3 regions of the Rhodococcus sp. FW305-130 genome follow, and region 1 is predicted to be linked to each of the others. Evidence: riboswitches for the same ligand, from Rfam matches in the RefSeq annotation. Region 1 holds a riboswitch; each other region holds the start of a gene.

Region 1 (2,260 bases):
GGTGCGTCAAAGCGTCGAAGAGGCTTCTCTCTCAGTGGTTCTCGACGTGGCCTCGTTGGCTGCCGGGCACCGACTGGCCGTTGCACGCATGGTCGACGAGCGTGAAGCGCGCCGGCGTAGCGCGTTACTCGGTGAACTGATCGACACGTCAGCAGACGCCACACCCGGACTGCTCCGGCGCGCACTCGACGCGGGTTGGGCACTGGACGGATGGCATATCGGCATCAAAGTCCTGGCGGTCGGTGAGGTCGACCTGGTGGCCAGGCGCAGTGAGGTCGCAGACGCCCTCGCCGCCGAGGGAATCGACGCCAATGTCGTGGAACAGGCTGACGGCTGGGCAGCGTGGACCACTCTGCCGGGCGAGCCGCGACCGGAGTCGATCACCAGGATCGCCGAGAGCATCCGTGCAGCTCAGGCGAGGTTGGAACCCACGATGGAGACCTGGGTCGGTGTGGGACGCGCACACGACGGTCCGGCTGGAATCGGTGCGTCCCTGTCTGAGGCCGGGGATGCCGCTCGGCTCGCGGGTTCGAGGTCGCAGACAGGCCGCTTCCTGCACGTGGACCGCCTGGGTCTGGCGCAGTTGCTGCTGGCGTGGACGCGAACCGACACGTTTCAGCCCGCAGCCGCGGCACTGCTCGCGCCGCTACGCGATTCGAATGGAGAGTTGCTCGAGACTTTGTCGACGTACCTCGACGAAGAATCGTCTCTGGCTCACACCGCAACCCGAATGGGCTTGCACCGCAACACCGTATCGAGTCGGATCGATAGAATTCAGCGCCTTCTCTCGGTGGATCTCGCAGATCCGGAAACGAGACTCGCGCTCCACCTTGCTTGCCGGACCATCGCGCCCTGACGGAGATCTTCGCGGCTTCGTCTTGACAAGCACGGGAGGTTCCTGCCATCCTCGTTGCCAGGTCACGAGTACCAGTGTTCAGCCCCGGCTTGCTGGTCGGCAACCCTCCTCCGCGGTGGGGTGCTCCGGGTGACGACCCGGCTGCGTTCGAAAACGAATGCGGCAAGCGCGGACTCTTCCGGGGCCATCACCCGACGAACGAGTCCTTGAACGTGAGGATTGTCTTCGATGACTGCTGTATTGAGTGCCGACACCTGCCGCACCACCGCGATTGCCAAGGTTTCGGGTGCTGACCTGCAGGTTCCATTGGTTCAGGGCGGCGAATGCTCCTACGCCAACTTCGACTACGCCGCGAGTGCGCCGGCATTGGCCCAGGTCACCGACCGTATCGCCGAGTTGCTGCCGACATACGCCAGCGTCCACCGCGGTGCCGGCTACGCGTCTCGGATCTCCACGCTCACCTACGAGAACGCTCGTGAATCCGTTGCTCGTTTCGTGAACTGTGCCGACGATCAGGTTGTCGTCTTCACCCGGAACACCACCGATTCGCTGAACCTGCTTGCGCAGTGCGTCCCCGGCAGCACCGTCGTCCTCGATGTCGAGCATCACGCAAACCTGTTGCCGTGGAACGACGCTCGTATCGTCACCGCTGCAGACACCATCGAAGAGACGATCGAGCGTCTGATCGGTGAACTGTGCACCAAGCCTGCAGCGCTGCTCGCAATCACCGGTGCCTCCAACGTGACCGGCGAGATCCTGCCGATTGCACGCTTGGCTGACATCGCTCATCGTTGCGGCGCACGTATCCTCGTCGACGCAGCTCAGCTGGCTCCTCACCGTCGCATCGACCTGCAGGAATGCGGGGTCGACTACATCGCTTTCTCCGGTCACAAGCTCTATGCGCCCTTCGGCGCGGGTGTTCTGGTCGGACGCCGTGACTGGCTCGACGAGGCTCAGCCGTACCTCGCCGGCGGCGGCGCCGTGCGTGAGGTGACCATCGAGTCCACGGAGTGGGCCTGCGCGCCTGCCCGCCACGAGGCAGGTTCCCCCAACGTTCTCGGTGCGGCAGCCATCGCGACCGCATGCGAAACCCTGCACGCGCTGGACTTCGACGTCATCGCCGAGCAAGAGAAGGCACTCACGGCCCAGCTCACCGACGGATTGTCCGCCATCGAGGGCGTCTCGCTCGTGCGACTGTGGAATGACGCACCGGACGCCGTCGGAATCGTCACCTTCACCGTCGACGGATTCGAAGCGGGCGAAATCGCCGCATTCCTCTCCGCCGAGCACGGCATCGGAGTTCGCGACGGTCGCTTCTGCGCACACCCGGTTCTCGCACGCCTCGGCCTCACCGGCGGTGCAGTTCGCGCCAGCCTCGGCCTCGGTAGCAGCTCGGACGACGTG
Region 2 (2,260 bases), on a different contig from region 1:
GCACGACACAGGAACAACCGGCACACTTCGCACCGCTCGATCCCGGAGTCGAGTGGCCGAGTTTCGTTCACCACACCGGCGCAGAATTGGAGACCGCGGGGATCTACGGGCTTGGTTCCGAGGACGGGATCAAGATCGGCGAACACGCGACCGGGCCGGTGGTGACTCCGCAGACCCGTGACTACACCCCTGGTGTCGACGGAGAGCAGCGATTGGTGGAGTACGCCGAGTCGTGGTTGCCCGGTGTCGATTCCACCCGTGTCGAGTCGCTCACCTGCCTGTACACGAGCACGCCGGACAGTAACTTCGTCATCGACCGAGTCGGAGCCGTCACGGTGGCGGCGGGGTTCTCGGGGCATGGGTTCAAGTTCGGTCCGGCCTTGGGTGAACTTGTGGCGGACCTCGTCGACGGAACCACCCTCGCTCCGGAAGTTTTCAGGCTGGGGGAGCGTTGACCAGATTCATGGAGGAAAGTGTTGTGGCACTGGAGCTCGGAACTCGACAGCTCGAGGGTGTCGGAGCGGTAGAGGTCTATTCGGTATCGCAGGACGATCCCTTGGCAGCTCCACTGATCGCGGAGTTGGCACTCGAATACAGTTCGCGTTACGGCGGGACTCGCGAAGCGATGCTCGAGGATCTCACGACGTATCCGGCAGAAGAATTTGCCTATCCGCAGGGTGCGCTTCTGGTGCTCACCCACGACGGTCTGCCGATCGCCGGTGGTGCGTTTCGTCAATTCGATTCCACCACTGCCGAACTGAAGAGAATCTGGACATCGGTCGACTATCGGAAGCGCGGCCTCGGCAAGGCCGTCGTTCGCGAGTTGGAACGAGAGGTCGAACTTCGTGGATACAACCGGGTGTTTCTCACGACGGGTCCTCGGCAACCCGAGGCCGTCGCGCTGTATCTGTCCAGTGGATACACACCGCTTTACGACGCGTCACTCTCGCCCGAAGAGGTGGGCATCCACCCGTTCGAGAAACAACTTCGGGTCCTCGAAAATGTGACTCGAGCAGCAATTCCTACCGACCGGGTTGACAACACCCGGGTTTAACCTCGTACACTTGCGAACGACCATCCAGAGCGACCGAGAGACCTGGCTCATTGAAGTCGCAGCAACCCCCCGAGTGATCGGGTGCGGGTGCTACCGCCAGGACCGATGGAGGAACACGAAATGAAGGCAGTCGAAGGCGGTTTCGATACCGCCTGGTCGCGTCGTCACGTAGACCTGTGCCGCACCGCGGGATCTTTCTGTACCAACTGACCTCGGTCAGTCATTCACACTCAGGCGAGTCGTCGACAAGTCTGTTTTCTCTTCTCTCACAAGTGATTCGTGCTCGATCGCCTTTCTCGTCTCAGGCGACGGGTGCGCTCTTCGGCATGCCTCTTTAGGAGTTCTTGGTGTCTTCGCCCTCATTCGGTGCCCGCAAACGCGCGACCGTAATCGCCGGTATCGGTGCTGTCTCGGTTCTCGGCACCGTCCTCGCCGGCTGCAGCAGCGGGAGTGACAGTGCTGCCGACGCAGGCCCCGCCCAGTCCGGCGGAACCCTTCGCTACGGTCTGTCGCAGGCGCCGACGTGTGCCGATCCGGCCCAGGCCGGCAGTAACCAGACCGTGTATGTCACTCGGACCGTGGTGGATTCGCTGACCGATCAAAATCCCGACTCCGGAGAGATCACCCCGTGGCTCGCCAAGAGCTGGGAGATCAGCCCCGACGCCGCTAGCTTCACGTTCGTCCTTCGCGACGACGCCACCTTCAGTGACGGCACCCCGGTGACGGCGGATTCGGTGAAGAAGACCTTCGACTCGGTCAAGAATCTCGGACCGAACGCGTCGTTGGCGAAGAGTTACCTGTCCTCGTACACCGGTACCGACGTCGTAGATGCTCACACGGCGAAGATCAATTTCTCCGGACCCAATGTTCAGTTCCTGCAGGCAACTTCGACGCCACAGCTCGGAATCCTCGCCGATTCCACCACCGCGCTGGCATCCGAGCAGCGCTGCCCCGGTGCAGCGGTGATCGCCTCCGGACCGTTCGTGTACACCGACTGGCAGCAGGACAAGAGCGTCAAGATCGCCAAGCGTGCGGGATACAACTGGGCGTCGGACGCGGTCGCGCATCAGGGTGAGGCCTACCTCGACGGCGTCGACTTCACGGTGGTCCCCGAATCTGGTGTGCGGGCAGGCAGCGTGGCCTCCGGCCAGCTCGATGCGGTCAGCGATGCGCTTCCGCAGGATGCGCCGCAGATCGAGGGCGCAG
Region 3 (2,260 bases), on a different contig from region 1:
AACAGCGGTCAGCTCGATGTTGCCTACATTCGCGGCCTTACTTCGGCGATCAATTCCGCCAAGTCCGCTGGTTACCCCGGTTACATCGACGTGCTCAACGCCGGTAGTGCCGAGATTGTCAACAATCGTGAAGGCCGACCGGGCTCGGATGTTCGCGTTCGCCAGGCTATCGGCTACGCGCTGGACACCACGTTGATCGATCAGCGCGTGGAAAACGGTGAGGGACTGCCTGGCTCGGAGTTGTTCGGTCCGACGTCGCAATGGCACGTAGACACACCGGGTATTGCCTACGACCCCGAAAAGGCCAAGGAGCTTCTGAATCAGGCGAAGGCAGACGGATACGACGGCACTCTCGACTACGTCGTGCTCAGTGAGCCCAAGGACCACGCGATCGGCCTCGCCGTGCAGTCACTGTTGCAGGCCGTCGGGTTCGAGGTGAACTTGATCTTGGCCAACAACGCCGGCGACATCGTGCAGAACGTCTACGTCAAGCACGATTTCGACCTCGCGCACGCGGGCATCGGAATGTACGAGTCGATTCTCGATCTCGGATTGTTCTCCACGACCAACAGCACCTCGATGGCGAATACTGCTGGATATGCGAACCCGGCGATGGATCAGCTGATCGCAGATCTACAACAAGCCAAGGATAATTCGTCGACCCTGGCGATCATCGGCAAGATTCAGACGCTGTGGAACGAGACGGTTCCGTCGGCGCCGATCGGCGGGCTCACGTCGTTCTGGGCTTGGCAGAAGAACGTGCACGGTGTGGTTCCGACTGCAACCGGCATCATGCTGTTCGATCAGGCATGGATGGGCGCGAAGTAGCGTTCCAGCGCACACCGAGAGCCCCGTCCGACGCGAGTCGGGCGGGGCTCTTTCGTGTCTACGTCGGCTAGCGTTGCGCAACCCTTTCGATCAGGATGATTGTATTGAAATATGTTGTAGGTCAATATGATTCGTCAAGCGCGATTTGACTTGTTCAGCGTCGCCCGCATAGATTGCATCCACCATCCAGAGTGGCTGAGAGACCTGGCTCGATGATGCCGCAGCAACCCGCTACCTAACCGCAGTGTGGGTGCTACCGCCAGGACCGATGGAGGACACATGACTGTATTTGCCGTGGGTATCGAACTGGACGGCGAGGGCACTCACCCCGCTGCCTGGCGCCGAAGCTCACATCGCCCGGATCAGTTGCTCACGGGTAAGGCCGTGCGCGATCGCGTCGCGGCTGCCGAGAATGCGGGCTTCACCTTCGCGACGTTCGACGATTCCATCCTCCCTCCGAGTGGTGACATTGTCGGCCGCATCGATGCCGTCTCCAGGGCGTCATACGTGGCGGCGACGACCAGCACGATCGGACTGGTCCCCGTCGTCGGGACCACGTACGCCGAACCGTTCCACACCTCTTCGCAATTGGCGACATTGGACTACTCCTCGCGTGGGCGTGGCGGCTGGCTTGCTGTTCCGGTCGAAGACGATGCCGCGGCGAGGGCGTGGGGGAGGGCTCCGGTAACGACGGAGTCGGCGCGTCAGCAGGAGCAGCGGGATTCGGTTACCGTCGTGACAGATCTCTGGGATTCGTGGGAGGACGACGCCGTCGTCCGTGACTATCTCAGTGGGCGTTTCCTCGAGCGTGATCGTCTGCATTACGTCAATTTCGAGGGCGACACCTTCTCGGTGAAGGGGCCGTCAATCGTTCCGCGGCCGCCGCAAGGCCAGTTGGTGGTGTTCGGCCGCTACGGCGCCATCGAACCACACCAGGCCGATGTTGTTCTCGTTTCCGGTGATTCGGTGGAGGCCATTGCACAGTCGGCTGCCAAGGCGCGCGATGAGGGCGCGTCATTGGTGGTCGCCGAGGTCGATGTGGCATTCGATACGCCGAATCTGTCTGCGGCGCAGCGGTTGATCGAGCTGAACTCGTACGGGAATGCCGTCGTCACTGGCCGACTGCTCCTGGCTGCAGATCCGGGGGAAGCGGCCGTGGTTCTGAAGGAATTGGCCGGACACCTCGACGGTGTTCATTTCCACGCTCTCGTGATCGACGAGGACCTTCCGGTGCTGGCCAAATTCGTGCTTCCGGCGCTGTCGAAGTCCGGATTGACGCGACGCCCGGTTCCGGGATCGACTCTGAGGGGCAACCTCGGCCTGCAGCGGCCCGCAAATCGATTCGTCCACTCCTCCTGACTTGACTTCGCGCTAAGGACATTTCGGCTATGACTGCATCACGCTCCGCCGTACCTCGACCCGACGCACACGT

What was found. Region 1 has a riboswitch for S-adenosylmethionine ahead of AC3WQS_RS10140 (aminotransferase class V-fold PLP-dependent enzyme). Riboswitches for the same ligand answer to the same signal wherever they lie in the genome.
Region 2: it holds a riboswitch for S-adenosylmethionine, as region 1 does, so the genes downstream of both, AC3WQS_RS26675 (putative leader peptide) here and AC3WQS_RS10140 (aminotransferase class V-fold PLP-dependent enzyme) in region 1, are expected to answer to the same signal.
Region 3: it holds a riboswitch for S-adenosylmethionine, as region 1 does, so the genes downstream of both, AC3WQS_RS03010 (LLM class flavin-dependent oxidoreductase) here and AC3WQS_RS10140 (aminotransferase class V-fold PLP-dependent enzyme) in region 1, are expected to answer to the same signal.

What each region holds. Positions count from the first base shown of each region.
Region 1 covers NZ_JBYTAP010000003.1:27,291-29,550, forward strand. Annotated here, with positions in the region: gene AC3WQS_RS10135 (PucR family transcriptional regulator) at 1-856, shown strand, start outside; SAM riboswitch class IV at 917-1,031, shown strand; gene AC3WQS_RS10140 (aminotransferase class V-fold PLP-dependent enzyme) at 1,085-2,260, shown strand, end outside.
Region 2 covers NZ_JBYTAP010000009.1:266,589-268,848, forward strand. Annotated here, with positions in the region: gene AC3WQS_RS26665 (FAD-dependent oxidoreductase) at 1-455, shown strand, start outside; gene AC3WQS_RS26670 (GNAT family N-acetyltransferase) at 464-1,054, shown strand; SAM riboswitch class I at 1,072-1,166, shown strand; gene AC3WQS_RS26675 (putative leader peptide) at 1,175-1,264, shown strand; gene AC3WQS_RS26680 (ABC transporter substrate-binding protein) at 1,402-2,260, shown strand, end outside.
Region 3 covers NZ_JBYTAP010000001.1:605,660-607,919, forward strand. Annotated here, with positions in the region: gene AC3WQS_RS03005 (ABC transporter substrate-binding protein) at 1-828, shown strand, start outside; SAM riboswitch class I at 1,008-1,103, shown strand; gene AC3WQS_RS03010 (LLM class flavin-dependent oxidoreductase) at 1,108-2,187, shown strand; gene AC3WQS_RS03015 (NtaA/DmoA family FMN-dependent monooxygenase) at 2,217-2,260, shown strand, end outside.